Regions from separate parts of the Kitasatospora sp. NPDC089509 genome, predicted to be linked through region 1. Evidence: riboswitches for the same ligand, from Rfam matches in the RefSeq annotation. Region 1 holds a riboswitch; the other holds the start of a gene.
What was found. A riboswitch is a leader RNA that binds a small molecule or an ion and turns the genes downstream of it on or off. The one in region 1 is predicted to bind guanidine.
Positions count from the first base shown of each region.

Region 2: another riboswitch for guanidine. It lies ahead of ACIP4P_RS43220 (SMR family transporter); the one in region 1 lies ahead of ACIP4P_RS17850 (MBL fold metallo-hydrolase).

Region 1 is NZ_JBIVHS010000007.1:258,680-272,935, forward strand. Features, by position in the region: gene ACIP4P_RS17830 (ABC transporter ATP-binding protein) at 1-745, opposite strand, end outside; gene ACIP4P_RS17835 (ABC transporter substrate-binding protein) at 775-1,791, opposite strand; gene fhuB (Fe(3+)-hydroxamate ABC transporter permease FhuB) at 1,899-4,067, shown strand; gene fes (enterochelin esterase) at 4,085-5,251, shown strand; guanidine-III (ykkC-III) riboswitch at 5,302-5,361, shown strand; gene ACIP4P_RS17850 (MBL fold metallo-hydrolase) at 5,374-6,228, shown strand; gene ACIP4P_RS17855 (YceI family protein) at 6,270-6,821, opposite strand; gene ACIP4P_RS17860 (Uma2 family endonuclease) at 6,946-7,497, opposite strand; gene ACIP4P_RS17865 (hypothetical protein) at 7,598-8,137, shown strand; gene ACIP4P_RS17870 (DHA2 family efflux MFS transporter permease subunit) at 8,141-9,532, opposite strand; gene ACIP4P_RS17875 (MbtH family protein) at 9,529-9,714, opposite strand; gene ACIP4P_RS17880 (amino acid adenylation domain-containing protein) at 9,707-14,256, opposite strand, start outside.
Region 2 is NZ_JBIVHS010000041.1:46,439-60,694, reverse strand. Features, by position in the region: gene ACIP4P_RS43225 (MFS transporter) at 108-1,547, opposite strand; gene ACIP4P_RS43220 (SMR family transporter) at 1,657-1,971, opposite strand; guanidine-III (ykkC-III) riboswitch at 2,016-2,081, opposite strand; tRNA gene ACIP4P_RS43215 (tRNA-Cys) at 2,166-2,237, shown strand; gene ACIP4P_RS43210 (xanthine dehydrogenase family protein molybdopterin-binding subunit) at 2,337-4,667, opposite strand; gene ACIP4P_RS43205 (2Fe-2S iron-sulfur cluster-binding protein) at 4,664-5,830, opposite strand; gene ACIP4P_RS43200 (FAD binding domain-containing protein) at 5,827-6,693, opposite strand; gene ACIP4P_RS43195 (beta-N-acetylhexosaminidase) at 7,012-8,622, opposite strand; gene ACIP4P_RS43190 (DUF3039 domain-containing protein) at 8,759-9,043, opposite strand; gene ACIP4P_RS43185 (YqgE/AlgH family protein) at 9,118-9,711, opposite strand; gene murA (UDP-N-acetylglucosamine 1-carboxyvinyltransferase) at 10,010-11,350, shown strand; gene ACIP4P_RS43175 (HU family DNA-binding protein) at 11,421-11,702, opposite strand; gene ACIP4P_RS43170 (NAD-dependent malic enzyme) at 12,233-13,705, opposite strand; gene ACIP4P_RS43165 (HelD family protein) at 14,053-14,256, opposite strand, start outside.

The DNA.
Region 1 (14,256 bases):
CGTCGTCCGGCGCGGCCAGCACATGGCTGTCGATGTCGTACAGCGCCCGGACCAGCGGCGCGTCCACCACCTCCCGCGGCGGCCCGCAGGCCACCACCGCGCCGTCCCGCAGCGCGACCAGCAGGTCGGCGTAGCGGGCGGCCGCCGCCAGGTCGTGCAGCACCATCAGCACCGTGCGCCCGCCCGCCGCGACCGCCCGGACCAGCTCCAGCACCTCCACCGCGTGGCCCAGGTCGAGCGCGCTGGTCGGCTCGTCCAGCAGCACCACCGGGGTGTCCTGGGCGAGCACCATGGCCAGCCAGCAGCGCTGGCGCTGGCCGCCGGAGAGCTGGTCGAGCCGGCGGTCGGCGAGGGCGTCGACGCCGGTGGCGCGCAGGGCGTCGGCGGTGCGCCGCTCGTCCTCGGCCGACCACTGGCGGAACAGGCCCTGGTGCGGGTGGCGCCCGTAGCGGACCAGTCCGGCGACGGTGACCGCCTCGGGGGCCTGCGGGCTCTGCGGCAGCAGCGCGACCCGGTGCGCGGCCCGGCGCGGGCCGAGCCGCCAGACGTCCTCGCCGCCGACCAGGATCCGGCCGCGGTCGGGCCGGTGCAGTCGGGCCACCGCCCGCAGCAGGGTGGACTTGCCGCAGCCGTTCGGGCCGACCACGGCCACCACCTGCCCGGCGGGCACGGTGAGGTCGATGCCGTCGAGCACCGGACGGCCGGGCCGGTACCCGGCGGTGACGCCCTGGACCGTCAACTCCATGGCGGGATCCCCCCGTCGGTCGCGAGCACTCAGGACCCGGCCAGCGCCTTGCCGAGGTCCCCGATGACGACGTCGGCCGCCAGCGGGCCGCCCCGGGTGGACCAGACCGAACCGTCCACGGTGACGGTGTGGTTGTTCTTCACCGCGTTCAACTGCTGGTAGGCGGGCTTGGACTGGACGTCCTTGAGCGCGGCCTTGCCGTCGTCGGTGAGGGTGGACAGGAACAGCCAGTCGCCGTCGATCTCGGAGAGCTTCTCCAGGCTGAGCGCCGGGCTGTGGGCGTTGCCGTCCTTGTCCTGGGCGGCCGGGCGGGTGAGGCCCATGTCGAGGGCGACCCCACTGGCGAACTGCTTCTTCTCCATCCAGCTCGGGCCGGTCGGGTTCCAGCGGACGATGGAGACGGCGGCGCCCTTGTTCTTGCCGAGGTCCGCCCCGGCCTTGGTGGCCTTGGCCTGGTAGTCGTCGATCACCTTGTTGGCCTGGTCGAGCTTGTTGACGGCGTTGCCGATGCCCCGGAAGGCGAGCTTCCAGTCGTCGGTGGGCGCCATGGTGACGAGCGTGGCGGGGGTGATCTCGCGCAGCTGCTTGAGCACCTGCTCGTCCTGCATGTCACCGGCCAGGATCAGGTCGGGCTTGGCCGCGATCACCTTGTCCATCACCGGCTGCAGCAGGTTGCCGACCACCGGCACGCCCTGGACCTTGTCCTTGAGGTAGGCGGGCGGCTCGGCCAGGCCCTGGCCGTTGGTGATGCCGACCGGCTTGACGCCGAGGGCGAGCACCGCGTCCAGGTCCTCCTGGGTGAGGGTGACGATCCGCTTGGGCTCGGCGGGGACCTCGACGGCCTTGCCGGTGGCGTCCTTGACGGTGCGCTTGCCGCCGTCGGCCGCCTTCGCCGGGTCCGCGGCGGCGTTCGAGGACGAGGCGGACGACGAGGAGGAGCCGGAGGAGCCGCAGCCGGTGAGCAGGAGGGCGGCCGCCCCGGTGACGGCCAGCGCCTGGGCCGCGCGGCGGCGGACGGGGCGGAGCGGGCTCTGGGCGTACGGCATGGGTGCCTCCGGGGCAGGGGTGGTACGGGAGTTGGGCGGCGTCCGGGCAGCTGGGCGCGACGGCGGTGCCCGAAGGGACGCCCCGTTCATTAGGTTAGCCTTACCTTATGACATCGTCGCAAGTGGGCGTCCACGAACCGCCCACCGCCCCCGAGGCCGAGGCCCCGGCCACGCCGCCGGCACCCCCACGGTCCCCGCGGCACCGCACCTGGCCGGTCGCCACCGGCGCGGTCCTCGTGCTGCTCGCGCTCGCCGCGCTCTCGCTGTCCGTCGGCGCCGGCGAGGTCGGCCCCGGGCGGGTGCTGGACTACCTGCTCGACCACGACGGCGCCCGCACCGACGGCCGACTCGCCCTGGTCGTCGGCGAGTTGCGACTCCCCCGCACCCTCACCGCCCTGCTGGTCGGCGCCGCGCTCGGCGTCGCCGGCGCCCAGCTGCAGTCCGTCACCCGCAATCCGCTCGCCGAGACCGGCCTGCTCGGCGTCAACGCGGGCGCCTCGCTCGGCGTCGTCCTCGGCGTCTCCGTCCTCGGTGTGCAGACCTCCTACGGCTACCTCGCCTTCGCCTTCGGCGGCGCCGTCCTCGCCAGCAGCCTGGTGCTGCTGATCGCGGGCAGCCGGGGCGGCGGCTCCCCCATGCGACTGGTCCTCGGCGGCTCCGCCGTCGGCGCCACCTTCGGCGGGATCACCGGCGTGCTGATCGTCAACTCACCCGAGGCGTACGACCGCTACCGGGTCTGGGTGCTCGGCTCACTGGCCGGGGTGGAGGGCTGGACCACCCTGCGCCAGCTCGCCCCCGTCCTCGGCGCCGGCTTCCTGCTCGCCCTGCTCACCACCCGGCCGCTCACCGCGCTCGCCCTCGGCGACGACCTCGCCCGCGGCCTCGGCCACCGACCCGGCGCCACCCGCGCCGCGGTCGCCGTCGCCGTCACCCTGCTCACCGCCTCGGCGGTCGCACTGGCCGGGCCGATCTCCTTCCTCGGACTGCTCGCCGGGTTCCTGGCCCGCGCCCTCGCCGGGCCCCGGACCGGACAACTCACCCTGTTCGCCGGGCTGTTCGGCGCCGCCGTGCTGACCGGTGCCGACGTGCTCGCCCGGGTGGTGGCCCGGCCGTTCGAGGCACCGGTGTCGGTCATCGTCGCCCTGATCGGCGCCCCCGCGCTGATCGCCATCGTCCGCTCCCGCCGCTCCGCCGCCCTCGCCCTCGGCGACCCGGCCGCCGAGGCCCCACCGGTACGGCGCCCCGAACCGAGCCCGGCGGCGCCCGACCCGGTGCTCCGGTACGGCGCCTGGTCACTGCTGCTCCCCCGCCGGGCATTGCTCGCCGGACTCGGCCTGGCCGCCGCACTGCTCGCCGCCGTGGTCGTCTCCGCGCACGCCGGGCAGAGCGAACTCGGCCTCGGCGCCACCTTCCGGGCCGTGTTCGGCCAGGGCGAGCGCCTCGACGTGCTGCTGGTGCAGAAGTTCCGGCTCGGCCGGATCGTCGCCGGACTCGCCGCCGGCGCCGCCCTCGGACTGGCCGGCTGCCTCACCCAGACCCTCGCCCGCAACCGGCTGGCCACCCCCGAGCTCCTCGGCGTCAACGACGGCGCGACCGCCGCCGTACTGATCTCCGCCACCGCCTCCGGCACCTTCGGCGCCTGGTGGGCCGGACCGCTCGGCGCGCTCGCCGCCGTCCTGGTGGTCACCCTCGTCTCCGGCGGACTCGGTGCCCGCGGCTACCGGGTGCTCGTGGTCGGGCTCGCGATGTCGGCACTGGCCTCCGCCGTCATCCAGGTCGCCCTGGCCCGGCGCTCGCTCAACTCGGCCGGCTCGCTGTACGTCTGGACCTCCGGCAGCCTCAACGGGCGGGACTACGCCATCGCCACACCGGTGCTGATCGGGCTCGCCGTGCTGGTGCCGATCGCCCTGGCGGTGGCCCGACGGCTGGCCGTGCTCCGCTTCGACGACAGCGTGGCCGCCTCACTGGGCGTCGACCCCGGCCGGGTCCGGCTGATCTGCCTGCTGCTGGCCGTCGCCCTCGCCGGGCTCGCCGTCGGGGTCTGCGGACCGGTCGGCTTCGTGGCGCTCGCCGCGCCCGTGCTCGCCGCACGGCTGGCCGGACCGGCCCGGGTGCCGGTACTCGGCTCCGCGCTCACCGGCGCGCTGCTCGTCGTCCTCGCGGACACCCTCGGACGGGTGCTGATCGGCGGGGTGGAGATCCCGGTCGGCATCGTCACCACCGTGCTCGGCGGGCCCTTCCTGCTCTGGGTGCTGCTCTCCCGCCGAACCAACTGAACCAGGAGTAACGAACGTTGAACACCTTGAACGCCTTGAACGCCTTCCCGCTGGTCGCGACCGACCCGGACGACCCCGCGTACCGGCTGGTCACCTTCGTCTCCGAGGAACAGGACTGCGACGGCGTCCTCGCCCTGCTGCACACCGTCACCGACAAGGACCGACACGCCGGAGACCTCACCCCGCACCTGATGCGGCGCCGCAACGGCCGCTGGGAACTCACCCACCGGCTGCGCGCCGACCACCGCGCCTCCTACCAGCTGCACCCCTTCCACGGCCCGACCCCCGGCACCACCCGGGCCGACTGGCTGCACGTCCTCGACCACGCCCGACCCGACCCGCACGACACCGAACCCCGGCTCCCGGCCCGCGACGGACGCCACCCCTCCTCGGTGCTCAGCCTGCCGGAGGCGCCCGCGCAGCCGTACGTCCGGCGGCGGGACGGCGTGCGGCGCGGGCGGACCGTGTCCCACACGGTGGCCGGGCGGCGGGTGGACGTCCACCTCCCGGCCGGGCACGGCCCGGGACCGTACCCGGTGGCGGTGCTGCTGGACGGCGAGATGTGGGGCCAGGTGCTGTCCGTCGGTGACACCCTGGACAACCTGACGGCCGACGGCGCGATCCCGCCGACCGTGGCGCTGCTGGTGCACACCATGGGGCCGGGACGGCCCGAGGACCTCAGCTGCAACCCGGGCTTCGTCGACCTGCTCGCCGACCGCCTCCTGCCGTGGGCCGCAACGGAGTTCGGCGCGACAGACGATCCGCGCCGCACCGTGATCGCCGGCCAGAGCGCGGGCGGCCTGACCGCCGCCTTCGCCGCGTACCGGCGCCCGGAGCGCTTCGGCAACGCGCTCTCCCAGTCCGGCTCCTTCTGGTGGCCGGACGAGACGGAGTTCGACGAGGGCAGCGAATGGCTGACCCGCCGCTTCGCCGCCGAACCCGGCCGGGCGGCCCGGTTCTACCTCGAAGTCGGCCTCCAGGAATGGATGCTGCTCACCCAGAACCGCCACCTGCGCGACGTCCTCACCGCTCGGGGGTACGAGCTCGAATACCGCGAGTTCAACGGCGGCCACGACTACGCCTGCTGGCGCGGCGGCCTGGCCGACGGACTGGCCCACCTGCTGGGGTCAGCGATGAAGGCGTCCTCGTCCGCCACGCCACCGCCGATGTCCCACGCGGGCTGAAACCGCCGCGCGGACGTCGACGGACAGATGCTAGCGTCGCCACCGGCAGCGCGACGGCGCCCGCCCCGGACGAGATGTGCGCCGTACCCGGCCCGCCAAGACGACGCACCCAGGGAGTCGTCATGACCGCCGCCGCACCGATCGCCCGTCCTCTGGACGTCAGGTGGATCCACGGTTCGCCGTCCGCGAAGCACGACACGGACCCGGAGATCCAGGTCCACGAGTACGACGAGCACACCGTCATCCTGCGGCAGAACAAGGCGGTGCACTACGAAGCGCCGTTCCTGTTCCTGCTGTTCGGCGCGGAGCGGGCGGTACTGATCGACACCGGGGCGACGGCCGACCCCGCGCACTTCCCGCTCCGGGCCACCGTCGACGACCTGATCGCGAAGTGGCTCGCCCGCAACCCGCGCGAGCACTACCCGTTGCTGGTCCTGCACACCCACCCGCACGGAGACCACGTCGCGGGCGACGGGCAGTTCGCCGACCGGCCGGACACCGTCCTGGTCGGCGCCGACCGGACCACCGCCTGGTCCTACTTCGGCTTCGCCCGGTATCCGGGCGCCCTCACCCGGGTCGACCTCGGCGGCGGCCGGGTGCTGGAATGCCTCGCCACCCCCGGGCACCACGAGGCAGCGGTCACCTACTACGACCCGTGGACCGGCTTCCTGCTCACCGGCGACACCGTCTACCCCGGCCGGCTCTACATCGACGACTGGCCCGCCTTCGGCCGCAGCATCGAGCGGCTGATCGCGTTCGCCGAGCAGTACCCCGTCACATACGTCCTCGGCTGCCACATCGAGATGACCCGCGAGCCGGGCGTCGACTACCCGATCCGCACCACCCACCAGCCCGACGAGCCCCCGCTCCAACTCACCGTCGAGCACCTGCACCGCATCCGGGCCGCCGTCACCGAACTCGGCGACCGGCCGCGCCGGTACGCGCTGGACGACCTGATCCTCTGCCCGAACGACTGAGGCCCCGGCCGCCAACGGCGACCGGGGCCCGCGAGGTCGGACTACTTCTGCTTGATCGCCGAGATGTCGAACTCCAGCACGATCTTGTCGCCGACCAGCACGCCGCCGCCCTCCAGCGCCGCGTTCCAGGTCACCCCGAACTCCTTGCGGCTGATCGTCACCGAGCCCTCCAGGCCCACCCGCAGGTTGCCGTACGGGTCGACGGCGTTGCCGGTGTACTCGAAGTCGATGTCGATCGGGCGGGTGGTGTCCTTGATGGTGAGGTCGCCGGTCACCCGGTACTCGGTGTCGGACTTCGCCTCGATCGCGGTGGTGCGAAAGGTGATGTCGGGGAAGTTGGGGGCATCCAGGAAGTCGTTGGTCCGCAGGTGCTGGTCCCGCTGCTCGACCCCGGTGTCGATGCTCTCGGTCTTGAGCACCACCTGGCCGGTCGACTTGGACGGGTCGGCGCCGTCCAGGTGAGCGGTGCCCTCGAACTGGTGGAACGCGCCCCGGACCTTCGTCACCATGGCGTGGCGTGCCACGAAGCCGATCCGGGAGTGGGTGGGGTCGATGACGTAATCACCGGTGAGCTCGGAGAGCGAAGCGGTCATGAGGTTGCCTCCACGTCGGCCTGGGTTCTGACGGTCAGTCTGCAACGTGTCAGCCCAATGCAGTACCCCCCACACCGCCGCGCAGTGCCACCCGGCCAAGTTCCCGCCAACGGACGAAAGCCCGTCATTCCCGGTACGGGACGAGTCGCGCGAGGTCCAGCTCGAAGTCGAACGGCTCGGGAATGTGGATCGTCTCGCCGAACTCCCATTCGGTTCTGGTGTGGTAGCGGTCGCGGTTCGGTTCGGAGAACAGGGTGACGGTCGCCTGGCGTGGGTCGATGATCAGATAGAGCGGAAAGCCCATGCGCGGATAGTCGCGAACCTTCCCGGTCCAGTCGTTCTCCGGATTGGAGGGGGAGGCCACCTCGACCGCGATCAGGGCCAGGTCTGCAGGGATGTCATGGCCGTCGAGCTCGATGACATCCTCGGGCAGGTAGGTGAGATCGGGATTGCGAACGGCGCCCGCCTTCGGCGAGGAGAGATCGCTGTTCCCCGTCGCGAAGTACCCCTGCGGGCAGTGCGCCTCGAACTGGCGCTGCACGATGGACAGGTTCAGCTGGTGGATCGGGGACGGCGGCGCCTGCATGACGAGGAGGTCGCCGGACAGCTCGACCTTGTAGCCGTCCGGGAGGCTCCGGCGGGCCTCGTCGAGGAGTCGGAAGCGCTCGGGAACCATGGATCCTCCTCCGGTGCTCCAATCGCCGGACCAGCGTAGATGCAGTGCGGGTGCGCGAGCCGTCGATACGCATGCGCGTTCGAATGGGATGCTGATCGGCATGACCAGGAATCACATGGGACGGCTCATCGGGGCCGGGTTCGGGCTCGTGTTCATCGAGGCGAACGCGGGGGCGTTGCCGACGGGAGTGGGGATACCGCTGCGGGTGCTCGGCGTGGCCGCGTTCCTCGGGCTGGTGCTGTTCGGGCGGCGTGGCGCGGAAGCGGTCGCGGAGGAATCGGCGGGCCCGGCCTTCGGCGGGCGGTACTGGCTGGTGGTGGTGGCCGAGGTGATCGGCATCGTCGCCGGGCTCGCGGTGATCAACCGGGTGCTGCACACCCCGGAGGCGACGGTGGGATGGATCGCCTTCGTGGTCGGGGTGCACTTCTTCGGCCTCGCGGTCGCGTGGCGTCGCCCTTCGCTGCACAGGCTCGGTGCGGGGATGGCGGCCTGTGGGGCACTCGGGCTGGCGCTGGCGTTCGGCGGGGCCCCGGCGACCGTGGTCGCGCTCGTCGCGGGCATCGCCCCCGGCCTGCTGCTGCTCGGGTCGGTGTGGTGGTCCGGCCGGGCGGCGGTGGGCGCGCCCGGCCGGGCCGGTTGATCGTCAGGCCGGGGGCGGCGGCGGGCCCTCGGCCGGGAGGCGGCGGGCCAGCAGGGCTCCGGCCGCCACCAGCAGGGCGGTGAGGGCGAGGGCGAGGCGGTAGGGGGTGGGGTCGGGGCCGTCGGCGAGGGCTCCGAGCAGGGCGGCGGTGGCGGCGATGCCGAGGGCGCCGCCGAGGGTGCGGAGGATGGTGAACAGGCCCATCGCCCGGCCCATCGCGGGTGGCGGGACGTCGGCGAAGCCGGCGATCTGGACGGTGAGCACGGCGGTGCCCAGCACCAGGCCGACGGCGAACATCAACGCCCTGACGGCCCACGGGTTCTCGGCGAAGCCGAGGGCGGCGAGCACCGCCGCGGCCAGCAGCAGGGCGGGCCGGGCGAGGCGGCGCGGACCGAACCGGGGCAGCAGCCGGTCGACCACCTGGGAGGCGGCCATCAGGCCGATCGCCTCCGGGAAGACGCTCAGTCCGGCGTCGAGCGCCGAGGCGCCGCGGGCGGCCTGGTAGAGCAGCGGGAGGACGAACAGCGCGCCCATCAGCCCGGCGGAGGTGAGCAGGGCCAGCCAGCTCGCCGCGCCGAAGCTCCGGTCGGCGAGCAGCCGCAGGTCCACCAGCGGTTCGGCCGTGCGGAGTTGGCTCCGTACGGCGAGTGCCAGCAGGGCCGTCCCGGCGAGCCCGCTCAGCCAGACCGTCGGCGCGGACCAGCCGTGAGCGGGGCCGAAGCCGAGGGCGTAGGTGAGCACGCCGAGGCCCGGGGTGGCGAGCAGGAAGCCGCGGGTGTCGAACCGGCCGGCCGGGGGTTCCGGTTCGCTGCGCAGGGCGATCAGGCCGGTCGCCACGGCGGCGGCCCCGATCGGCAGGTTGACCAGGAACAGCCAGTGCCAGGAGAGGTGCTCGGTGAGGAAGCCGCCGAGCGGCGGCCCGAGGGCGGGCATCAGGGCGGTCGGCACGATCAGGATCCGGCCCAGGCGCGGGCGTTCGTCCGGGTCGAAGGCGCGGAACAGCAGGGTCATGCCGACCGGGGTGAGCAGTCCGCCGGCGACGCCCTGGACGGCGCGGGCGGCGGCCAGCGCGCCGAGGCCGGGGGCGGCCGCGCACAGCGCGGAGGCGAGGGTGAAGGCGGCCAGTGCGCCGAGGAAGACCCGCTTCACCCCGTACCGGTCGCCGAGCCAGCCGGCCACCGGCAGGCCGAGGGCGAGCCCGACCAGGAAGGCCGTCTCGACGGTGTTGGCGGCCGAGACGGGCCGTCCGAAGTCCTCGGCGATCCGGTACAGCGCGGGGTTGACGATGGTCGAGTCCAGGCCGCTCATGCACATCGCGGCGGTGTACACGACCACCAGCCCGGCGCGCCCCGCGAGCAGGGGGCGCGCCGGGGACCCGACGGCGGGAGCGGTCACAGGTCGGTCCAGTGCGCGGTGATCCAGGCCAGGGCGTCGGCGCGCCCGCTGGGGCCGTGGGCGACGGCCCAGCCGGCCGGGACGGCGGCGAAGGCGGGCCACAGGGAGTGCTGGCCCTGGTCGTTGACGAGGGCCAGGAACTCGCCCTCGGCGTCGAAGGGGTTGGCGGGGGCGTCACTCATCGGTAGCGGTCTCCAGATGGTCGGCGATCACGTCGGCGATGTGCGCGATCGGGGCGGGCAGGGTCATGTCCTTGTGCGAGCAGGCCACGTCGGTGTTGTCGATCCGGCCGGACACGTACGGGGCCCAGAGCTCGGGCACCAGGGTGTCGTCGATGGTGTCGACGGTGGCGCGGAAGAACAGCACGTCGCCGTCGAAGCGGCGGTGGTCGTAGCCGCGCACCAGGTGGTTGGTGTTGAGGTAGATCTCGTTCAGCGCCGTCACGGTGGTCCGGTCCAGGCCGGCCAGCGGACTGCCCTCGCGGCCCAACAGCTCGATGACGGCGTCGAGTTCGAGCGGCTGGTCGGCGAGGTCGGCGGGGCCGAAGCCGCCCATGGTGAGCAGCGCCTCCAGGGCCTCGGCCCGGTCGGGGACGGGCAGTTCGCGGAAGCCCTCGGCCGGGTAGGCGTCCAGGATCGCGAGCAACTCGACCCGCTGGCCCAGCTCCTGGAGCCGGACGGCGACGGCGTGGGCGATGATCCCGCCGGTGGACCAGCCGAGCAGCCGGTACGGGCCCTCGGGCTGGACCTCGCGCAGCCGGCCGGCGTAGTGCGCGGCCAGCTCCTCCATCGTCGCGGGCAGCGGCTCGGCGGCGGTGGCGGCACCGACGCCCTGGGCCTGGAGGCCGTAGATCGGCACGTCGGCCGGGAGGTGGCGGATCAGGCCGGTGTAGCACCAGCTCAGGCCGCCGGCCGGGTGGACGGCGAACAGCGGGGCGCGCCGTCCTGGGGCGGTGGGCCGCAGCGGGAGCAGGACGTCCAGGGCGTCGGCGCCGGGAGCGTCCTCGGACAGGGCGGCGTCGAGGGCGGCCACGCTGGGCGCCTGGAACAGCGTGCCGATGCCGACCTCCAGGCCGAGCAGCTCGCGGATCCGGCCGGCCAGCCGGACCACCAGGAGGGAGTGGCCGCCGAGGGCGAAGAAGTCGTCCTCGACGCCGACCGTCTCCAACCCGAGGACTTCGGCGAAGAGTTGGCAGAGCTGCTGCTCGCGCGGGCTGCGCGGCGGGCGGCCGGCGCCGGTGGCGGGGGCCTCGGGGGCGGGCAGGGCGCGGCGGTCGAGCTTGCCGTTGGCGGTGAGCGGCAGCCGGTCGAGCAGGACGACGGCGGAGGGCACCATGTGGGCGGGGAGTCCGGCGGCGGCGTGGGCGCGCAGCTCGTCGGACGCCACATCGCCGGCGACGGCGTAGCCGACCAGGCGCTTGTCCCCGGGGACGTCCTCGCGGACCACGACGGCGGCGTCGGCGACCGCCGGGTGGGCGGCCAACACCGCCTCGATCTCACCGAGTTCGATCCGGAAGCCGCGCAGCTTGACCTGCTGGTCGGCGCGGCCGAAGTACTCCAGCACGCCGTCCGCGCGGCGTCGGGCGAGGTCGCCGGAGCGGTACATCCGGGTGCCCTGCTCGCCGAACAGCCCGGCGTACGGGTCGGCGACGAAGCGGGTCGCGGTGAGCTCGGGGCGGCCGAGGTAGCCGCGGGCCAGCCCGGCCCCGGCGACGTACATCTCGCCGGTGACGCCGGGCGGCACGGGCTGGAGGTGCCGGTCGAGCACGTAGACCCGCAGGTCGGGGATGTTGACGCCGATGGTGCTGCTGCTGGTCGCGGCGGCGCTCGCCCGGTCGAGGGCGATGTACGAGACGTGCACGGTGGTCTCGGTGATGCCGTACATGTTGACCAGGGTGGGCGCGTCCTGGGGGTGGCGGGCGTACCAGTCGTCGAGCCGGCCGAGTTCGAGCGCCTCGCCGCCGAACACCACGTAGCGCAGGGCGAGTTCGGTGCCGGGTCGGTCCCGGTCTGCGGCGCTGAGCTGGTAGAAGGCGGACGGGGTCTGGTTGAGCACGGTGACCCGCTCGCGGGCGAGCAGGTCGAGGAAGGCGACCGGGTCGCGGCTGACCAGGTGCGGGACGACGACCAGGCGGCCGCCGTGCAGCAGGGCTCCCCACAGCTCCCAGACCGAGAAGTCGAAGGCGTAGGAGTGGAAGAGGGTCCAGACGTCCTGGTCGTCGAAGCCGAACCAGTGGTCGGTGGAGCTGAACAGCCGGGTCACGTTGCGGTGGGTGACGGGGACGCCCTTGGGCCGGCCGGTGGAGCCGGAGGTGTAGATGACGTAGGCGATGTCGTCGGCGCACAGCGGCCGGGTGTGCCGGTGCCGGGTCGAGGGGTCGGCCGGCGGGGCGGCCGGGAGGTCGGCCGGTTCCTCGCCCTCCAGCAGGAGGCGGGGGACCGTGTGGGCGGGCAGCCGGGGTTCGGTGGCCCGGTCGGTGAGCAGGGCGGCGGGGGCGGCGTCGGCCAGCATGTAGGCGAGCCGGTCGGCCGGGTAGTCGGGGTCGAGCGGGAGGTAGCCGGCGCCGGACTTGGTCACCGCGAGCAGGGCGACGACCAGGTCGACGGAGCGGGGCAGGGCGAGCGCGACCAGGGTGCCCGGCCCGATGCCCCGGGCGGTCAGCCGGCGGGCCAACCGGTCGGCGCGATCCGAGAGTTCGGCGTAGGTGAGCCGGTCTTCCCCGCAACTGACCGCGACGGAGCGGGGGTTGGCGGCGGCCGCGGCCTCGAACAGCTCGGGCAGGGTGGCGTCCGGCGCGGCGGGGAGCGGGGCGGCGCCGTTCCACTCGACCAGGGCGCGCTGCCGCTCCTGCTCGCTGATCAGCGGCAGCAGGCCGATCGGCGCGTCCGGGTCGGCGGCGGCCGCGGTGAGCAGGCGGGCGAGGCGCTCGGTGAGGGCGGCCGCGGTGGCGGCGTCGAAGAGGTCGGTGCGGTACTCCAGGAAGCCGTGGATGCCGCCGCCGGGGCGCTCCCCCGCGTTGAGGGTGAGGTCGAACTTGGCGGTGCCGCTGGGGATCGCGGCGATCTCGGCGGTCAGTCCGCCGCCCAGCGCGAGGGGTTCGTCGGCACGGCTCTGCCAGGCGAGCATCACCTGGAACAGCGGGTGGCGGGCCAGCGAGCGGGCCGGGTTGAGCTCCTCGACCAGGCGGTCGAAGGGCAGGTCGGCGTGCTCGTGCGCGGCCAGGACGGTGCCGCGGACGCGCCCGAGCAGCTCCCGGAAGGACGGGTCGCCGGACGTGTCGGTGCGCAGGACCACCGAGTTGACGAAGTAGCCGACCAGCGCGGCGGTTTCGGGCTCGTCCCGGCCGGCCAGCGGGGTGCCGACGGGGATGTCGGTGCCGCAGCCGTGCCGGGTGAGCAGGGCGGCCAGGCCGGCCTGGACGGCCATGAAGACGGTGCCGCCCGCGCCCCGGGCAAGGGCCGCCAGGGCGGCGTGGGCCTCGGCGTCCAGCGCGAAGGGCACGGTGGCGCCCTGGTGGCCCGCGACGGCCGGGCGGGGGCGGTCGGTGGGCAGCTCCAGCTGGTCGGGCAGCCCGGCGAGGGCGGCCCGCCAGTGCTCGGTCTGCCGTGCGGCGAGCGGGGTGGGCTTCTCGACGGTGCCGAGCAGCTGCCGCTGCCAGGCCGCGTGGTCGGCGAACTGGACGGTCAGCGGTTCGAGTTCGGGCGATCGACCGGCCTGCCGGGCGGCGTAGGCGGCGGCCAGGTCGCGCAGCAGCGGGGTGGTGGAGGCGCCGTCCCCGGCGATGTGGTGGAGCAGCAGGAGCAGGGTGTGCCGCTCCTGGCCATGACCGAACAGGGTGGCGCGCAACGGGGGTTCGGCGGCCAGGTCGAAGGCGTGTCGGACGGCGTCGGTCAACTCGCCGTCGCCCTGGTGGAGTTCGATCGGCGCGGCGGGCAGGATGCGCTGGTACGGCGTGCCGTCCGGCTCCTCGCCGTAGACCGTGCGCAGGACCTCGTGCCGGGCGGTGAGGTCGCCGAGGGCGAGGGTGAGCGCGGCCCGGTCGAGCGGCCCGGTGAGGGTGAGCGCGAGCGGGATGTTGTAGGTGGGGCTGGGGCCTTCGAGGCGGTGCAGGAACCAGAGGCCGCGCTGGGCGGGCGAGAGCGGCATCCGCTCGGCGCGCGGCACGGGCCGCAGGGCAGGGCGGGGCTCGGCCGTGGCGGCGTCCCGGAGGCCCGCGCCGGCGGCCTGCGGGCCGTGCCCGGCGGCGGTGCCCTGGAGCAGGGCGGCGAGGGCGGCCGGGGTCGGCTCGCGGAAGACGTCGGCGAAGGCGACGGGCGCGGCGAAGGTCTCGCGCAGTCGGGCGGCCAGTCGGCCGGCGAGCAGGGAGTGGCCGCCGAGGTCGAAGAAGGAGTCCTCCCGGCCGGGTGCCGCGGGCAGGCCGAGGACCTCGGCGAACAGCCCGCAGACCAGCTCCTCCTGCGGGGTGGCGGCGGCCGCGCCGGGGGCGACGGCGGCGGGCTCGGGCAGGGCGCGGTGGTCGAGCTTGTCGTGGGCGGTGCGCGGGAGTTCGTCCAGCAGCAGGACGGCGTCCGGGACCAGATGGGCGGGCAGGCGCTCGGCCAGCGCGGCGCGCAGCGCCTCCGGGTCGGTGGCGGTGTCCGACTCAGCGGCGGTGTCCGGGCGGCGGCCGGTCTCCGGGACGACGTAGCCGAGCAGCCGCTTGCCCTGCGGTCCGGGTCGGGCGA
Region 2 (14,256 bases), on a different contig from region 1:
GCCCGGGCCAGTCCCCGGCCGGCGGCTGGGAGGCCTTCCTCGGCACCCCGGCGGCGGCGCCGCCGGCCCCCTCCCCCAGCGCCACCGCCACGAGCTGACCGGGGCGGTCAGGACCGGGCGCGCACCCGGCCGGCGAGCAGCGCCCCCAGCACTGCGACCGCGGCCATCACCAGCAGGATCGCCGCGAAGGCGCCGGGCGAGCCGTCGGCCCCGGCGCCCTCGTGGGCGGCGGCCAACGAGCCGCCGCCCAGCGCCGCGAACAGCACGCCCGCCAGGCCGGTCAGCAGCACGTTGCCCAGCGCGTCGCTCATCTGCAGCGCGGCCGAGTTGGCCCCGGCGTCCTCCGGCGCGGAGAGCCGCATCATCAGCACGCTGACGCTGGCGACCGTCAGCCCCATCCCGACGCCGCCGACGCCCCAGGCCACCGAGGCCGTCCAGGACGGCACCGCCGGGACCAGCACCAGCGCGGCGCCCGCGATCGCCACCGCGGTCAGCACGAAGCCGCCGCGGATCATCGCCCCGCGGTAGCGCTCGGCCCCCGGCCGGCCCTGCAGCCAGGAGCCCAGCGCCCAGGAGAGCCCGCCGCTGGTCAGGGTGAGCCCGGCCAGCGTCGGCGAGAAGCCGCGCTGAGTGGTCATCATCAGCGGGATGAAGGCCTCGGCCGCGAAGAACGCCCCCGCCGCCACCCCGCGCAGCAGGATCACCGTCGGCAGTCCGCGCCCGGCCCGCAGGGTCCCCTTCGGCAGCAGCCCCAGGACGGCCGGCACCAGCAGCGCCGCCCCGGCGATCCCGGGGACCAGACCGACCAGGTCGCGCCGCTGGCCCGCGTACTGCAGCAGCCCGGCGCCGACCGCGGCCATCGCGGCCAGCAGGGTGCGGCGGCGGTCGAAGTCGGCGCCCCGGAGCACCGGGTGCTCCCGCTCGGAGCGGGTCAGCGCCGGGCCCATCACCGCCAGCGGCAGCAGGATCAGCGCCGGCACGGCCAGGAACACCCAGCGCCAGCCGAGGTGCTGGGTGACGGCCCCGGAGACCAGCGGCCCGACGATCGAGGGCAGCACCCAGGCCGAGGAGAAGGCGGCGAACACGGCCGGTCGCAGCCGCTCCGGGTAGGCCCGGCCGACCACCACGTACAGCGCGACGATCACCAGCCCGCCGCCCAGCCCCTGGATCGCCCGGCCGGCCACGAACACCCACATGCCGGGCGCCGTCCCGGCCACCACCAGGCCCACCCCGAACACCGCGATGCCGGTGAACAGCGGCCGCAGCGGGCCGCGCCGGTCGCACCACTGGCCGGAGACGACCAGGGCGAACAGCGTGGTGGTGAAGTAGCCGGAGAAGGCGAAGGCGTACAGCTGGAGGCCGTCCAGCTGACGGGCCGCGGTCGGCATCGCGGTGTTGACCGCGGTCGCCTCGAAGGCGATCACCAGGACCACCGACACGATCCCCAGCGTCAGCGCCCGGTACCGGGCGCTCATGACTCCCCCACCGGGGTCGGATCCGGTGGGTATCGAGGCGGAGTCGACCGAGGTGGGGGAGGCTGTGGTCATACGTAACATCGTAAGAGCCGTCTAGGCCGGTGGCTCCTGACTTGCGGCGGTGAACCGCTCCGCCGATGGACCTAGGGCCTCGGCGCCCGGGGCCTCGGTGCCAAGGGCCTCAGTGCAGAACCTTGAGTCCCACCACGCCGCAGACGATCAGCAGCAGGCAGCCGATCCGGGCCGCGGTCACCGCGTCCCCCAGCACCGCCATGCCGTAGAGCGCGGTGCCGACCGCGCCGATGCCGACCCAGACCGCGTACCCGGTGCCGATCGGAATGGTGCGCATCGCGTACGCCAGCCCGCCCATGCTGAACAGCAGCGCGACGCCGAAGACGAGGCTGGGAACGAGGCGGGAGAAGCCCTTGGACGATTCCAGGGCCACTGCCCAGACGGTCTCCAGGAGACCCGAGACGATCAGAACGAGCCAAGCCATGACGGCCGTACCTCCGCAGTCCACAGCGGCCGGATTGCCGCTGAACTGCGCCGTCTTGTCGTCACCGGGTACGACGCGCTCGTCCGGGGTGGCGGGGAAACAACCACCTGCTTCCAACCGTAGCACACATTGCCACACAGAATTTACAGAACGTCGTTGACCTCATTCCGACGGTCCGCCATCCTGAATTCACTGGCCGTGTGCCCGAGTGGCTCAGGGAACCGTCTGCAAAGCGGTACACGCGGGTTCAATTCCCGCCACGGCCTCGAACAGGAATTGCCGGTCGACCGGAAAGGTCGACCGGCAATTCCGCATTCCGTTCCGCGGAATCCCGCCTCCCGGAATTCCGCGTTCCGCGGCGCGGCTCAGGCCGTGACGGCGTCCTCCGCGCGGATCGGCAGCCGGCCCACCGGCAGGCCGGTGGCGGCCCGGACGGCGGCGGCGACGGCCACCGGGGCGACCACCGCGGGCACCGCGCTGACCGCCTTGGCGCCGAAGGTGGCGACCACGTCCCGCTCCTCCAGCAGCGCGGCGATCCGCACCTCCGGGGTGTCCAGCGAGGTGGGCAGCCGGTAGCCGGTGAGCGAGGGGTTGACCAGCACCCCGCCCTCCGTGCACAGGTCCTCCATCAGCGCCAGGCCCACGCCCTGGGCCACGCCCGCCTCGATCCGGTCCTCGATCTGGCGCGGGTTCAGCGCCCGGCCGACGTCCTGGGCGACGGTCATCTCGACCACCCGGACGGCCCCCAGCTCGATGTCCACGTCCACCACCGCGCGCATCGCGCAGAAGGCGATGGAGACGAAGGCGTCGCCGTGCCCGGACTCGTCCAGCGGCTCGGTCGGGTGCGGGCGGCACTGCGCGGTGGCCCAGAGCTCCTTGCCCTCCAGCGCCTCGGCGACCGGCATCCCGAGCACCCCGTCGTAGGAGGTGATCTTGCCGTCGGCGATCTGCAGCAGTTCCACCGACATCCCGAAGTCGGCGGCGATCGGCTGCAGCAGCTGGTGGCGGACCATCAGCGCGGCCCGCTCGACCGCCCCGCCGGAGACCCAGGTGTGCCGGCCCCGGGCGGACGGCCCGGCGACCGACTGGTCGCTGTCGGCCGGGGCGATGTAGACCTCGCTGATGCCCAGCACGGTCTGCACGATCTGCCGGGCCAGCGTGGCGAAGCCCTGCCCGGCGTCGACGGCCGCGCAGATCACCGTGGCGTGGTCGCCGCTCACCCGCACGGTGGCGGTGGAGACCTCGTCCTCGCCCTCGGCGCCCAGCATGTGCACCATGCCGACGGAGTAGCCGATCCCGCGCCGCACCGCGGCCGGGTCCCCGGCCCCGCCCGGCCCGCCCGGCAGCAGCCACTCGGCGTCCGGGTCGTCCACCGGCAGCGCCGGCAGCGGCTCGGCGGCCACCGCGTCCAGCAGCGCGCGCACCGGGGCCGGGCAGGTGACGGCCTGTCCGGTGGGCAGCGGGTCGCCGGTCGCCATCGCGTTGCGACGGCGGATCTCCACCGGGTCCACGCCCACCCGGGCGGCCAGCTGGTCCAGCTGCGACTCGTACGCGAAGCAGGCCTGCAGCGCGCCCTCGCCGCGCATCCGCCCGGCCGGCGGGTTGTTGGTGCGCACCGCCCAGGCGTCCACGAAGACGTTCGGGCAGACGTACGGGCCGACCGAGAAGGCCGTCGCGGCGGCCAGCGCCTCGGCGGAGACGTCCGCGTAGGCGCCGCCGTCCAGCAGGATCTGCGCCTCCACCTTCACCAGGGTGCCCTCGGCGTCGGCGTGGTGGCGGTAGCGCAGCAGCGCGGGGTGGCGCGAGGCGTGGGTGTGGAAGGACTCCTCGCGGGTGAGGGTCATCTTCACCGGACGGCCGGTGCGCAGCGCCAGCAGCGCCAGGGTGACCTGGAAGGAGATGTCCTCGCGGTCGGTGGTGGCGCCGGGCACGCCGGTGACGACCAGTCGGACCCGGTCCGGCTCCAGGCCCAGGCAGGCGGCGGTGCGGTCGCGGTCGCCGTGCGGGTCGGTGGAGGACAGGTGCAGCTCGACGCCGCCGTCCGGGCGCGGCACGGCCAGCCCGGCCTCGGCGCCCAGCGGGGCCGGGTCCTGCCGGCCGACCTGGTAGAGGCCCTCGACGACGATCTCGCCGACCGCGTCCGGGTCCCCGGTGCGCAGCGGCAGGTGGCGGAACAGGTTGCCGTCCGGGTGCAGCGCCGGCGCCGTGAAGGACTGCTCGGGGTCGGTGACCGCCTCCAGCGGCTCGTAGTCGACCGCGATCAGACCGACCGCCAGCCGGGCGGTGTCCGGGTGGTCGGCGGCGACCGCGGCGATCGGCTCGCCGTGGTGGCGCACCACGTCGGCGGCCAGCACCGGCCGGTCGGCGACGATCGGTCCGGCCGGGGCGCCGTCCGGACGGCCGTCCGGGCCGGGCGGCAGGTCGGCGGCGGTGACCACGGCGTGCACCCCGGGCAGGGCGAGCGCGGCCGAGGTGTCGATGCCGCGGATCCGGGCGTGCGGGTGCGGCGAGCGCAGCACCGCGCCCCAGAGCAGCCCCTCGGCCCACAGGTCGGCCGCGTACGGGTAGATGCCGAGCGCCTTGGGCAGTGCGTCGCTGCGCAGCGGGGAGCTGCCCAGGCCGAACGGCTCCGGTGCGGCGCCGCCCTCGCCGCCGTCCTGCTGGAGTGCTGCGCCGATGTCGGTAGGCGACGTCATGATGCGTGGTCGTCCTCGGGGAGCCGGATGCCGTGGGCGGGGGTGGCGCCGTAGGGGACGCCGGTGGTCGGGACGCCGGCCTCGGCCGGGGTGCCGTGCGGGTCCGCGTACGGGGTGCCGTGCGGGGGCGTGCCGTCGTGGCGGGCGCCGGGCAGCGGGGTGCCGTGCGCGGGGGTGGGCTCGTACACCGGGGCGTCGTAGCCGGTGTCGTAGCCGGGGTGCTGCTGGTGGCCGTCCGGGTAGCCGGCCGGCACGTAGGTGCCGTGCGCGGGGGTGGCCTGGTACGGCTGCTCGGGGTAGCCCTGCGGCGGGAAGTACACCTGGTCGTCGACGGCCTGGGCGGGGATGCCGGGCTGGGCCCCCGTCAGGGCGGAGGTGTCGTACACGCCGGTGTCGTAGCCGCCGTCGCCGTACGGCTGTTCGGCCGGGGCGGGCGCCGGGGCCTGCTCCTGGGCGGGGGCGGCGACCGGCTCGACGGGCGGCTGCGGGACGTGCTCGATCCAGGCCTCGGCGTCGGCGTGGACCGGCGGCTCGACGGCCGGCTGCGGCTCGGCGGCGGCGGGCCGCGCGGCCGGTTCGGCGGCGGCCGCGGCGGCCTCCTCCGCCTCCTCGGCCTCCACCGCGCGGGCGTCCGCGACGGTCTGGACGGCGGCCAGCACCCCGCGGTAGCCGGTGCAGCGGCACAGGTTGCCGCACAGCGCCTGCCGGGCCTCGACCTCGGTGGGCCGGTGGTTGCGCTGGAGCAGGTCGTGCACGGCCATCGCCATGCCGGGGGTGCAGTAGCCGCACTGCACGGCGCCGGAGCCGGCCAGCGCCTGCTGGACGTCGCTCGCGCCGCCGCCGGCCGACAGGCCCTCGACGGTGTTGATCTCGCTGTCGGCGGCCAGCGCGGCGGGCACCAGGCAGCCGGCCACCAGCTGGCCGTCCACCTGCACCGAGCAGGCGCCGCACTCGCCCTGCTCGCAGCCGTCCTTGGCGCCGGCCAGGCCGAGCCGCTCGCGCAGCACGTAGAGCAGGCTCTCGCCGATCCAGGCGTCGGTGACGGGCCGTTCGAAACCGTTGACCCGCAGGGTGTAGGAGGCGCACGGGCGCAGCTCCCGGCTGACCTGGGGGGTGAGGCCGAGCGGGTCGGCGTCGAGGGTCTCGATGGGGTCTGTGGTCACTTCAGCGCCCTTCCCAGTGCCCGTCGGGCCAGCACCGATACGGTACGCCGCAGCCGAACGGCGGCCGCGGTCGGCCCCTCGGTCACGGCCTCCCAGGCGCCCTCGGCGCCGTAGTTGTCGGGGACGCAGGCGGCGGCCACGTACTCGCCGAAGGCGGCGCCCGCGGCCGGGTCGATCTCCCGGCTGCCGTCCCAGTCGATGCAGCCGGCCACCCAGGCCTCGGCCTCCAGCGGGCGCAGCGGCACCGGGGCGACGGCCCCGACGGCGCAGCGCACGGCGCGCCGGGCCGGGTCGAGGACGAGCGCGACCGAGGCGGTGGCGCGGGCCGGGCCGCTGCGGCCGGTGGCCTTGAGGAAGACCTGCGGCGCGTGCAGCAGCGGCACCCGCACCCAGGTGAGCAGTTCGCCGGGGCGCACCGGGTCGAGGCCGGTGAGCAGGTGACCGACCGGCACCTCGCGGGTGCCGCCGGCCCGGGCCAGGGTGGCGGTGGCCTCCAGGGCGGCGAGCACCGGGAGGGTGTCGCCGGCCGAGGCGGCGGTGACGATGTTTCCGCCGAGGGTGCCGACGTTGCGGACCTGCGGCGGGCCGGCGGTGCGGGCGGCGTCGGCCAGGGCGGGGATGAGCGCGGCGAAGTCGGGGCGGTCCATCCGGGCGTGGGTGAGTCCGGCGCCGAGCACGGCGGTGCCGCCGTCCTCGTAGCGCCAGCCGCGCAGTTCGGTGATCCGGCCGAGGCCGACCAGGGCGGCGGGGCGCAGCCGTCCGGCGTTGACGGCCTCCATGAGGTCGGTGGCTCCGGCCACCGGTACCGCGGCCGGGGCGGCGGCCAGCGCGTCGACGGCCTCGTCGAGCGAGGCCGGCAGCATGATCGTCCGGTTCACCTGGGTCCCACCGTGCTCCACTTGCTCATCGATCGTCTGCCGCCCGCGGCCGTGGCCGCACTGTCCGCGTCAGCAGCCCGGCCTGGCCGTAGGGTACGGGCGATCGGGCCGGGTTGGGCAACTCTGGCACACAATGCTCGATGATCATTTCGGGACCGGTGAACGGGACTGCCCGATTGGGACGGAATCCGGGCGGTATCTGCCCCGGCCCGAACAGGACCGGAGCAGATGTTCATCTTTTCTTGACGTCAGATGACCGTCCATAAGTTCCCGAGGGACACCTCAGCGCACGGCAGCACCACCTCAGCGCACCGGGGGCGGCCCCTCGATCGGCCGTCCCGCCACCCCGGGCCGCCGCTGCCAGGGGTGCGGCCCGTCCGCCGGGCGGTACTCGACGCCCAGCGCGTCCAGCACCGCGAGGTGCCCGGTCAGCCGCCGCTCGAAGCCCGCGAAGTCGCGCTCGGCCGGCTCGGCGGGCAGCTCGGACCAGGCGACCTCGGCGAAGGCGACCAGCCGGGGGAAGGCCCGGTAGTCGATGTCCCGGGCGCTGTCCATGAACTCGCTCCACAGATTGGCCTGGGTGCCGATGACGTGCCGGGCGGCGGCCTCGTCCAGCTGCGCCGGGACCGGCTCGAAGCGGTAGACGTCCTCCACCGTGCGCACGAAGCCGACCGGGATCGGCTCGTCCGGCCCGTCCGCCTGCCGGTGGTCGAAATAGACGTGCTGCTCGGGGCACATCACCACGTCGTGCCCGGCCTTCGCGGCGGCGATCCCGCCGCCGAAGCCGCGCCAGGAGGAGACCGCCGCACCGGGGGCGAGCCCGCCCTCCAGGATCTCGTCCCAGCCGATCAGCCGGCGCCCGCGCCCGGCCAGCCAGCGGTCGAAGTGCCGGATCAGGTGGCTCTGCAGCTCGTCCTCGTTGGCCAGGCCCAGCTCGCGGATCCGGGCCTGGGCGGCGGCGCTGTCCTTCCACTGCTCCTTGGGGCACTCGTCGCCGCCGAGGTGGACGAACTCGGACGGGAAGATCTCCAGGACCTCCTCCAGCACCCCCTCGAAGAAGCGCAGGGTCTCCTCGGAGGCGTTGAGCACGTGGTGGCTCACCCCCCAGTCGGTCCAGACGCCCAGCGCGGCGGTGTCCACCACGTCGGTGTTGCCCAGCTCGGGGTAGGCGGCGACGGCGGCCTGGGTGTGGCCGGGCAGGTCGATCTCCGGGACGACGGTGATCCCGCGCGCGGCCGCGTAGGCGACGATCTCGCGCAGGTCGTCCTGGGTGTAGTAGCCGCCGTGCGGGCGGTCGTCGCGGCGCTGCCCGGACCGGTAGCCGACCATCGAGCGTTCCCGCCAGGCGCCCTGCGCGGTCAGCCGCGGGTAGCGCTTGATCTCGATCCGCCAGCCCTGGTCGTCGGTCAGGTGCAGGTGCAGCACGTTGAGCTTGTGCACGGCCAGCAGGTCGACGAAGCGCAGCACGTCCGACTTGGGCAGGAAGTGCCGGGCGACGTCCAGCAGCGCGCCGCGCCAGCCGAACCGGGGCGCGTCGGCGATGTCCGCGCCGGGCAGCACCCAGCCCTCCCGCCGCAGCGGGGAGCGCCGGTAGGCGTCCGGCCCGAGCAGCTGCCGCAGGGTCTGGGCCGCCCACAGCGCGCCGGCCGGGCCGCCGGCGGCGAGCAGGGCGTGGCCGGGGCGCACCGTGATCCGGTACGCCTCGGCGGCCAGGGCGTCGTCCAGGACCAGTTCGATGCCGGCGCCCGGGCGCCCCGGCCCGAGCGGCAGCCCGGTGGCGGCGGAGAGCGTGCCGCGCAGCCAGCGCTCGGCATCGGCCAACCCGGGCGGCGCGGTCAGCGTGGTGGTGGCGTCGAGCGGGAAGTCCCCGTCCGGGCGCCGGACGGCACTCGAAGGTGCGGGAATGAGGTCCATTCCGACATCCTGCCCAGGCCCGGAACGATTGGCATAGACCACGTCGGAAACGCGGTGCTATGCAAAACGGTGCTGTGCGGAAAGCTGCCATACGGAACGCTGCCGTGCGGAACGGCGGCCCGCGGACCGCGGCGGACTACTTGCCGCCGTTGTCCCCGTCGCCGCCCTGCGGCTTGCCGATGCCGTCGTAGATCTCCTTGCACATCGGGCAGACCGGGTACTTCTTCGGGTCGCGCCCGGGCACCCACACCTTGCCGCACAGCGCCACCACCGGGGACCCGGAGAGCGCGCTCTCCATGATCTTGTCCTTCTGGACGTAGTGGGCGAAGCGCTCGTGGTCGCCGTCGCCGTTGGACACCTGCGGGACGGGCTCGACCAGGGTGCCGGTGCCGAGGCCGCGCTCGGGCTCAAGAGTGCTCATGGGTGCCAAGTCTATGGGCGCCCCCGGAAACCGGGCCAGTATCGCGCGGCGGGCCCGCTCCGCGGGGGCTGCGCTCAGTTCATCGTCGGGTCGTCCGGGTAGGTCGCCAGCAGGGCCAGCGGGCCGCGCTGGCGGCGCAGCACGGATCGCCACAGCCGCTCCGGCTCGGGGCTGGAGACGTCCCCCGGCTCGCAGTCCACCAGGTACCAGGCACCGCTCTCCAGCTCGGTCTCCAGCTGGCCCGGCGACCAGCCGGCGTACCCGGCGAAGATCCGCAGGCTGCCCAGTTCCCCGGCCAGCACCTCGGGCGGCGCCTCCAGGTCCACCAGCCCGATCGCGCCGTGCACCCGTCGCCAGCCGAGCGGCTCGCCACCGCCCGGCTCCCCCGGCGCGACCGCCACGCCGAGCGCCGAGTCCAGCGCCACCGGTCCGCCCTGGAACACCACCGCGGGCTGCCCGACGAGTCCGCCCCAGCCATCCAGCACGCTGCCCACCTCGACCGGAGTCGGCCGGTTGAGCACCACGCCGAGCGCCCCCTCGACGTCGTGGTCGAGGAGCAGTACCACCGCCCGGGCGAAATTCGGGTCGGTGAGCACGGGCGTCGCGACGAGCAGACGGCCGGTGTGCGACCGGCCTCCGTGCGAATGGGCCGCCGTCATGCCACACATGATCCCGCAGAACGGCACCGGTCGGACACCGCAACACCCGAAACCCCGACACGCCGGACGAACACCCGTACGGCCGCACCGGAGGGCGGGAGCGGGGCCGGAGAGAGCACCATCACGGGAGAGGCTCACGGGAACCATCGGCACGCCTACTACCATCTACGGATGGTGGACGCCCCTCTACGGTGCCGACTCGGATTCTCCGGGGGCCCGAACGCGCCCGTACGCCCGTTACACGGTCCACCACCGGCTCCGCCCCGGAGCCGATCCCACTCCTCTGGCACCCCGGATTGCGAGAACGATGACCGACGACGTCCTGCTGGTCCACGGCGGAAACCCGCTCGAAGGCGAGATCCGCGTCCGCGGTGCGAAGAACCTGGTCCCCAAGGCCATGGTCGCCGCCCTCCTCGGCCAGGGCCCCAGCAGACTGCGCAACGTCCCGGACATCCGCGACGTCAAGGTGGTCCGCGGCCTGCTGCAGCTGCACGGTGTGACCGTGCGCACCGGCGACGAGGACGGCGAGCTGATCCTCGACCCCTCCCACGTGGAGAGCGCCAATGTCGCCGACATCGACGCCCACGCCGGCTCCTCGCGGATCCCGATCCTGTTCTGCGGCCCGCTGCTGCACCGCCTCGGCCACGCTTTCATCCCGGGCCTGGGCGGCTGCGACATCGGCGGCCGCCCGGTCGACTTCCACTTCGAGGTGCTGCGCCAGTTCGGCGCCACCATCGAGAAGCACCCGCAGGGCACCTACCTGGTCGCCCCGCAGCGGCTGCGCGGCACCAAGATCGAGCTGCCCTACCCCTCGGTCGGCGCGACCGAGCAGGTGCTGCTCACCGCCGTCCTCGCCGAGGGCGTCACCGAGCTGCGCAACGCGGCCATCGAGCCGGAGATCGTCGACCTGATCTGCGTGCTGCAGAAGATGGGCGCGATCATCACCCTGGGCACCGACCGCACCATCCTGATCACCGGTGTGGACGAGCTGAACGGCTACACCCACCGGGCCCTCCCGGACCGCCTGGAGGCCGCCTCCTGGGCCTGCGCGGCGCTCGCCACCAAGGGCGACATCTACGTCCGCGGCGCCCGCCAGCTGGAGATGATGACCTTCCTCAACACCTTCCGGAAGGTCGGAGGCGCCTTCGAGGTGGAGGACGAGGGCATCCGCTTCTGGCACCCGGGCGGCGAGCTCAAGGCGATCGCCCTGGAGACCGACGTGCACCCGGGCTTCCAGACCGACTGGCAGCAGCCGCTGGTGGTCGCGCTGACCCAGGCCACCGGGCTGTCCATCGTGCACGAGACGGTGTACGAGTCGCGGCTGGGCTTCACCGGCGCGCTCAACCAGATGGGCGCGCACATCCAGCTCTACCGCGAGTGCCTGGGCGCCACCCCGTGCCGCTTCGGCGCCCGCAACTTCCTGCACTCCGCGGTCGTCTCCGGCCCGTCCAAGCTGATGGGCGCCGAGCTGGTCATCCCGGACCTGCGCGGCGGCTTCTCGTACCTGATCGCGGCGCTGGCGGCCGAGGGCACCTCGACCGTGCACGGCATCGACCTGATCAACCGCGGCTACGAGAACTTCATGGACAAGCTGCGGGACCTCGGCGCCCACGTCGAGCTGCCCAGCGAGCAGCTGGTCGACGCGTAACGAAGGCGCACACGGCGAGAGGCCGGGCTCCCCGCGGGGAGCCCGGCCTCTCGGGCGTTCAAGGGGTGGTTCAGACGCCCTTGGCGGCTTCCTTCAGCTTGGAGCCGGCGCTCACCTTGGCGCTGTAGCCGGCCGCGATCTGGATCGGCTCGCCGGTCTGCGGGTTGCGGGCGGTGCGAGCAGCGCGGTGGGTGCGCTCGAAGGTCAGGAAACCGGGGATGGTGACCTTCTCGTCGCCCTTGGCGACGACCTCGCCGACGATCTCGGCGAAGGCGGCCAGAACGGCGTCGGCGTCCTTGCGGGTCACCTCGGCGCGCTCGGACAGCGCGGCCACCAGCTCACTGCGGTTCATGTGTACTCCTGTGGTCTGTTCGCTTGCGGTGTGCGGGGGCCCATCGGTGCTCCCACCGGGGGGCACCCGGATGGGCCGCAGGTCCGCACACTGTGCTCATGCAGGCATTGCGTGGTCGCAGGCCGGGTCCGAACCCGATGCCGCGCGCCGGAGCCGTCGAAGAGGCCCGCCGCCTGCCTGGGTACGAATCCTGCCCCGACCGGCCCTGAGAAAGCCAATCGGGCCCCGGCCGAGCCACCCGAACATCGCCCGCCCGTCGGAGGTGTGACGCCCCGTCGGCTCCGGCGGACCGGGAGCGGGCGGCGGTCGGGACGACGCGCCGGAAGACCAGGGGGACGTTCCGTACTTGTCGGACACGCCTGCCCCGGCCAGGGCTACCGTACGCCCTAGGCACGACAAGCCCAAACACGCCCCTCGCCCTTGTGTCGCAAGGGTTCGGGGCGGACTTGGGCGGGTATGGCCGCTAATCGGACATTTGAGCGATCAGCGACGGCGCCGTCGGACCGTGCCGACGGCGCCGGAAGGCACCCTCAGAGCTTGACCACGGGGAACGCGGCGGTGTCCAGGGTGCCGACGATGCCGGGGGTCGGACGGGCCGGAACGGCGGGCTCCTGGGCGTCGGCCAGGGCCGCCTCGCGCACCGCGGCGGCGACGGTCTTGGCGACGTCCTTGTTGAAGACGCTCGGGATGATGTAGTTGGCGTTCAGCTCGTCGTCGCCGACGGTGGTGGCCAGCGCCCGGGCCGCGGCGATCATCATCTCGGTGTTGACCGTGCGGCTCTGGGCGTCCAGGAGGCCGCGGAAGACACCCGGGAAGACCAACACGTTGTTGATCTGGTTCGGGAAGTCGCTGCGGCCGGTGGCGACCACGGCGGCGGTGTGCCGGGCCACGGCCGGGTCGACCTCCGGGTCCGGGTTGGCCAGCGCGAAGACGATCGACTGCTCCGCCATGGTGGCCAGGTCGTCGCCGTCCAGCACGTTCGGGGCCGAGACGCCGATGAAGACGTCGGCGTCCGCCACGGCCTCCTTGAGGCTGCCGGTGCGGCCCGAGCGGTTGGTGTGCTCGGCGATCCAGCGCAGGCTGTCGTTGAGGTCCTCACGGCCCAGGTGGACCACGCCGTGGACGTCCGCGACGGTGGCGTGCTCGACGCCGGCCGCCAGCAGCAGCTTGAGGATCGCGGTGCCGGCCGCGCCGGCGCCCGACATCACCACCCGGATGTCGCCGATCTGCTTGCCGACCACCTTGAGCGCGTTGGTGAGGGCCGCCAGCACCACGATCGCGGTGCCGTGCTGGTCGTCGTGGAAGACCGGGATGTCCAGGGCCTCGCGCAGCCGGGCCTCGATCTCGAAGCAGCGCGGCGCGGAGATGTCCTCCAGGTTGATGCCCGCGAAGCCGGGGGCGATCGCCTTGACGATGGCGACGATCTCGTCGCTGTCCTGGGTGTCCAGGCAGATCGGCCAGGCGTCGATCCCGGCGAAGCGCTTGAACAGGGCCGCCTTGCCCTCCATCACGGGCAGCGCGGCCGCCGGGCCGATGTTGCCCAGGCCGAGCACGGCCGAGCCGTCGGTGACCACCGCGACGCTGTTGCGCTTGATGGTCAGGCGGCGGGCGTCCTCGGGGTTCTCGGCGATCGCCATGCAGACCCGGGCCACGCCCGGGGTGTAGATCATGCTGAGGTCGTCACGGTTGCGGATCGGCAGCTTCGAGGACATCTCGATCTTGCCGCCGAGGTGCATCAGGAAGGTGCGGTCCGAGACCTTGCCGATCGACACGCCGTCGATCGTCCGCAGCTTCTCGACGATCTCCTCGCCGTGCGCGACCGAGGAGGCCGCCACGGTCACGTCGATCCGCAGCGCCTCCAGGCCGGACGCGGTGACGTCGAGACCGGTGACCGATCCGCCGGAGGACTCCACGGCCGTGGTGATCGCGCTGACCGCGTTGCCGCGGGCCGGGACCTCCAGTCGCACCGTGATCGAGTTGGAGACACTGGGCACCGTCGCCATCGACGCTTCCTTCTTCCGTCTGTCCCGCAGGCTCAACATTTTGTTGAAGGCATCGCCTGCGCATGCTAGACCTCGATCGTCGCACCTTCCAAGGGATTGCCAGAAATAACGTTCATTGAGTGTGCGGATCCGACAACCGGGCCCGATCGCCCGCGGTCCCCTACCGCGCACTCCTTGCCTCTCCCGGCCGATGCGTTACATTGGACGGGCACCGGCTCGATCCAAGCCCCCGGGCCCAACCTTCGTCCCTCAGAGGGACCACTTGCCGCGAGGCGAGCATGGCGGGTCGGTGTACTAAACGTCCGAAGGCCCCTCACCACCGGTGAGGGGCCTTCGTCGTGGGCGGGTCAGCCGTGCAGCAGCGCGGGCACGCCGGCCGCGTCCGGCAGGTCGTCAGGACCGGACAGCACGGTCAGCCGCTGGGTCGCCCGGGTGAGCGCCACGTACAGCACCCGCAGGCCGGCCTCCGACTCACCGGCGATGCCGGTCGGGTCGGCGACCACCGTCGCGTCGTACTCCAGGCCCTTGGCCTCCAGGCTGCCCAGCGCCAC